2 regions of the Streptomyces sp. BYX5S genome follow, and region 1 is predicted to be linked to the other one. Evidence: riboswitches for the same ligand, from Rfam matches in the RefSeq annotation. Region 1 holds a riboswitch; the other holds the start of a gene.
What was found. A riboswitch is a leader RNA that binds a small molecule or an ion and turns the genes downstream of it on or off. The one in region 1 is predicted to bind cyclic di-AMP.
Positions count from the first base shown of each region.

Region 1 (2,459 bases):
GTGCAGGACACTCCGCACGGCATCCGGATCATCGTCGGCGACGTGCGCGGCAAGGGCATGGGCGCGGTCGCCGCGGTCGCCGTCGTCATCGGCGCGTTCCGGGAGGCCGCCGAGCAGGAGGGCTCCCTGGAGGCGGTGGCCCAGCGCCTGGAGCGGGCGCTGGCCCGCGAGGGCACCCGGCGCAGCGGCATCGACGACTTCGAGGGCTTCACCACCGCGGTGCTCGTCGAGATCCCGCACGGCGCCGAGCTCGTCCGCGTCCTCAACCGCGGTCACCCCGCGCCCCTGCTGCTCCTCGGCGACGGCACCGTGCGGGAGCTCACCCCGCGCCAGGCGGCGCTGCCGCTCGGCATGAGCGAGCTGGGCAGCTGGCCCGACCGGTCCGTCGAGGCGGCGTTCCCGTCCGCGGCCACGCTGCTGCTCTACACCGACGGGCTCTCCGAGGCGCGCGATCCGAGCGGCCGCTTCTACGATCCGGCGGCCCGGCTGTCCGGCCGCCTCTTCCCCGGGCCCGAGGAGCTGCTCGCGACCCTCGCCGCGGAGGTGCGCGCGCACACCGGCGACGGGTCGCGGGACGACATGGCGCTGCTCGCCGTGCGCCGCGGCTGACGACCAAGATCGTTGTTACCCGAGGTAGCGGAACGTAGCCGAACGGCGTCGCTCCGCATAACAATTGATGCACCGTCAGAAAGGTGCTCCTGGTCGGGGCGGTGCCGACGGACGGTCAACTCGCCTGACTCTGTTCATTCTTGTCCGGATAAGTCCTGGCCAGAGTCGTGAACGATCAGTGGGAAGCGCTTGGAATTACTGTCTGCTGTCTATTAACGTTCGATAACGCAGCGCGGTCGTCCCAGCCGTCACAAGAGACGGCTCCGTGCGCACACGCTCAATCCCGCAAGGGAACCGGGGAACCATTAACTTGGGGTGAATCGGACATCTTTGGTGTCCGTAGGAGACCTTCCTGCTCCGAACCCGTCAGCTAACCCGGTAGGCGAGAAGGAAGGAAAGGAGAGCGCCCCCGTGGCGTCGAACCGGCCTGCCCCAGAGTTCTTCTACGGCCCCGAGGACACCATCGGTGCCGAGCAGGAGACCTGGGAGGAGTGGAACCCCACCGAGGAGTCCGTCTCCCCCGTCCGCGGCAGGCACCGTGTCGCCCGTCAGCGCGGCGGATTCGCGCGCAGCTCCACCGTCCTGGGCGTCGGCGTGATCGCCGCCGTCGGCGCGGGCGGCATCGCCACCGCGCAGGGCGGCAAGCCGCCGGTCCAGATCTCCATGCCCGACCTGTCGGCGGTCAAGGACTCGCTGCCCGAGGCCAAGTCGCTGCCGGGCGTGGGCTCCCTGATATCCGACGACTCGGACTCCGGCTCCGGCGCCACGGCCTCCCCGCTGAGCGGCGCCGGTATCACTCAGGCCGACGCGGCCGACGGCCGAACCGGCGCCGGTGAGGCGCTGCGGGCCCGCATCATGCAGCAGGCCGAGACGCAGCAGGACGCCGCCGACGCCGCCGCGAAGCAGGCCGCCGAGGAGGCTGCCGCCAAGCAGGCCGCCGAGGAGGCCGCCGCCAAGCAGGACGCCGCCAAGGCCAAGGAACTCGCCGAGAAGAAGAAGGCCGAGGAGGAGGCCCGCCGCAAGGCCGAGGCCGAGCGCCTCGCCAAGCTGGCGCGCAGCTACAAGCTCCCGGTCGCCTCGTACACGCTCTCCGGCACCTTCGGTCAGCCTGGTTCCATGTGGTCCTCCGGGTATCACACGGGTCTGGACTTCGCTGCTTCCACTGGTACCCCGATCCGCGCCATTCACTCCGGCACCGTCACGGAGGCCGGCTGGGCGGGCGCGTACGGCTACCGCACGGTGCTGACCCTCGACGACGGCACCGAACTCTGGTTCTGCCACCAGTCCTCGCTCAATGTCAGCGTGGGCCAGAAGGTCACGACCGGCGACGTCATCGGACGCGTCGGCGCCACCGGCAACGTCACCGGGCCGCACCTGCACCTGGAGGTCCACCCCGACGGGCAGTCCACCGGGGTCGACCCGGCGGCCTGGCTGCGCGACAAGGGCCTCACTCCCTGAGACGCACCCCGAACGGCGCATTCCCGGAATACCGCATTCCGTACGGGTGTTGGGACAGGGCATGACTTCTTCCCCCTCTCTGCGCAGGCTCGGCGGCTCCGACCTGGAGGTCTTCCCGCTCTCCCTCGGCGGCAACGTGTTCGGCTGGACCGCCGACGAGGCCACGTCCTTCGACGTCCTCGACGCGTACGTCGCCGCGGGCGGCAACTTCATCGACACCGCCGACGTGTACTCGGCGTGGGCGGACGGCAACCAGGGCGGTGAGTCGGAGACCGTCATCGGCAAGTGGCTGGCCTCGCGCGGCCGCCGCGACGACGTCGTCATCGCCACGAAGGTCAGCCAGCACCCCGACTACCAGGGCCTGTCCGCCGCCAACGTCAAGGCCGCGGCCG
Region 1 is NZ_CM138829.1:7,999,168-8,001,626, reverse strand. It holds gene ACYBSK_RS36135 (PP2C family protein-serine/threonine phosphatase) at 1-609, shown strand, start outside; cyclic di-AMP (ydaO/yuaA leader) riboswitch at 874-1,009, shown strand; gene ACYBSK_RS36130 (M23 family metallopeptidase) at 1,021-2,067, shown strand; gene ACYBSK_RS36125 (aldo/keto reductase) at 2,129-2,459, shown strand, end outside.

Region 2 (2,459 bases), 7.4 Mb from region 1:
CGGTCGTCACCGTCGCCCCCGTCAGGCCCCTGCTCTCGTCGTCGCCGCCGGGGTCACCGGCAGCGCCATCGCGATCCCGCTGTTCGCCGCGAGTGGCGCGAGCGCCGCGACCGCGCAGGCGTGGGACAAGCTCGCCGAGTGCGAGAGCGGTGGGCAGTGGAGCCTGGACGCCGGTAACGGCTACTACGGCGGTCTCCAGTTCACGCAGGAGAGATGGGAGGAGTACGGGGGGCTCGACTACGCCCCGCGTGCCGACCAGGCCAGCCGTTCGCAGCAGATAGCCGTCGCCGAGAAGGTTCTCGACGACAAGGGGCCGAGTGCCTGGCCGATGTGCTCCCTCACGGCCGACCTCACGAAGAGCGACGACTCGGCGGACGTCGACCCGGGTGTGTCCGCCTCGCCGCAGCCCTCGGATTCGTCCGATTCATCCGATTCGTCCGAGCCGGCGGCGTCGGATGAGCCTTCCGGGGCCGCCGAGTCCGCCGAGTCCGCCGAGTCCGCCGAGGGCTCCGGCGGCTCCGCGTCCTCGGACAATGAGGCCGACGCGGCGTCGGACGCCGCCACCGGCAAGGGCGCGGCGGACGACGGGGCCGCCGAGTCCTCACGTGACAAGTCCCACGCCCCGGACGACTCCGCTACGGAGTCCACCGAGTCCACCGAGTCCGCCGAACCGTCCGCGACGCCCTCCACCGAGGCCTCCGGCGCGGCCTCGGCGGGCCGCCACCGCGGCGACCGCGCCGCCGACGACGGCTCCGACTCCCGTACGGGTGAGGGTCGTCACGCCTCCCGTGACGACAAGCGCGACGGCGACACGTACAAGGTCCGCGCCGGCGACAACCTCTGGGACATCGCGAAGGCTCAGGACGTCCACGGCGGGTGGGACGGGCTGTACGAGTTGAACAAGGACACGGTCGGTTCCGACCCAGACCTCATCCTTCCTGGTCAGAGCCTGGATCTTGGGGACGGATCGGACAAAAAGTAGTTTGATTTCAGGGGGGTTGACGGGGCTTTGTCCGGTGTTGAGCGAGTGAGACATGGGTCTCAAAGCCCCTGATCGACTTTGAAATCGGGCGGATCCGTTGCTTACGGTCGTGACCGCTCGCTTCAGCGGGCCCCGACGGATGTCACGCCGAATCCTGCCAACGTCCGTACGGGAACAGTCGACGCGTAAGCGCCGTGGGCAGGAGCGGGGGACCCAGGTAAGCCGCCCTTCCGGGAGACCGGACGGGCTTGGGGTGAAGCAGCGCACAAGGTGCGACGCCGGACACTCACTGGTCCGAACCCGACAGCTCACCTCGCAGGCGTCGGTGAGGGGATATCTCCATGCTGTTTTCCACCAAGAACAAGCACCGTCGCCCGTCCAAGGCTGTCCGTGTCGCCACGCTCGGCGGCGTCGCCGCTGCCGCCGTCGCCGTCCCGCTGATGGGCGCGACGTCCGCCTCGGCCGCCACCTCGTCCGAGTGGGACCAGGTCGCGCAGTGCGAGTCCGGTGGCAACTGGTCGATCAACACGGGCAACGGCTTCTACGGCGGCCTGCAGTTCTCGGCGTCCACCTGGTCCGCCTACGGCGGCGACCAGTACGCCTCCACCGCCGACCAGGCCTCCAAGGCCCAGCAGATAGCCGTCGGCGAGAAGGTCCTCGCCTCCCAGGGCGCGGGCGCCTGGCCGAACTGCGGCTCGGGCCTGTCCTCCGCCTCGTACGACGGTGCCTCGGCCGAGTCGTCCTCGCAGCAGCAGGACACCCAGAGCACCCAGCAGCAGGACACGCAGCAGCGTGCCGACCGCTCCGAGCAGCGTGAGCAGCCGAAGCAGCAGGAGGCCCCGAAGCAGGAGGCCCCGAAGCAGGACACCGTCACCACCCCGACCGGCAACAAGGTCGAGAAGGGCGACGGCGAGTACAAGGTCGAGTCCGGCGACACCCTCAGCAAGATCGCCGAGGCGCACGACACGACCTGGCAGAAGCTGTTCGAGAAGAACAAGGACATCGTCAAGGACGCCAACCTGATCTACCCGGGTCAGCAGCTGCACCTCAGCTAATAGCTGAGCCAGTAACGCGTCAGGCACGGACTCGGCATCGGCGGACGCCGAGTCCCGCCGCACCCCGTCCCCACGGGCCGCTCACTTCGGCGACCTTCGTCCCGGCACAGCCGGGACGGAGGTCGCTGTTTTTGTTTCGTTAAGGAACATTTCGCTCTCGGCGTTGTCCACGAGGCGGTCGTCCGGCTGGCCGATGCCCGCGGGCCGGTTACGCTCAGGGGTGCGGGACCACGTATCCAAGCAGCCGCCCGCATAGCCTGCGTCACATCCCAGAAGGAGATGCTCGTGCCGTCCATCGACGTCGTCGTAGCCCGGGAAATCCTGGACTCCCGAGGCAACCCCACGGTCGAGGTCGAGGTCGGCCTCGACGACGGGAGCACCGGCCGTGCCGCCGTCCCGTCGGGTGCCTCCACCGGTGCCTT
Region 2 is NZ_CM138829.1:649,091-651,549, forward strand. It holds gene ACYBSK_RS02935 (transglycosylase family protein) at 1-982, shown strand, start outside; cyclic di-AMP (ydaO/yuaA leader) riboswitch at 1,163-1,319, shown strand; gene ACYBSK_RS02940 (transglycosylase family protein) at 1,324-2,037, shown strand; gene eno (phosphopyruvate hydratase) at 2,323-2,459, shown strand, end outside.
Region 2: it holds a riboswitch for cyclic di-AMP, as region 1 does, so the genes downstream of both, ACYBSK_RS02940 (transglycosylase family protein) here and ACYBSK_RS36130 (M23 family metallopeptidase) in region 1, are expected to answer to the same signal.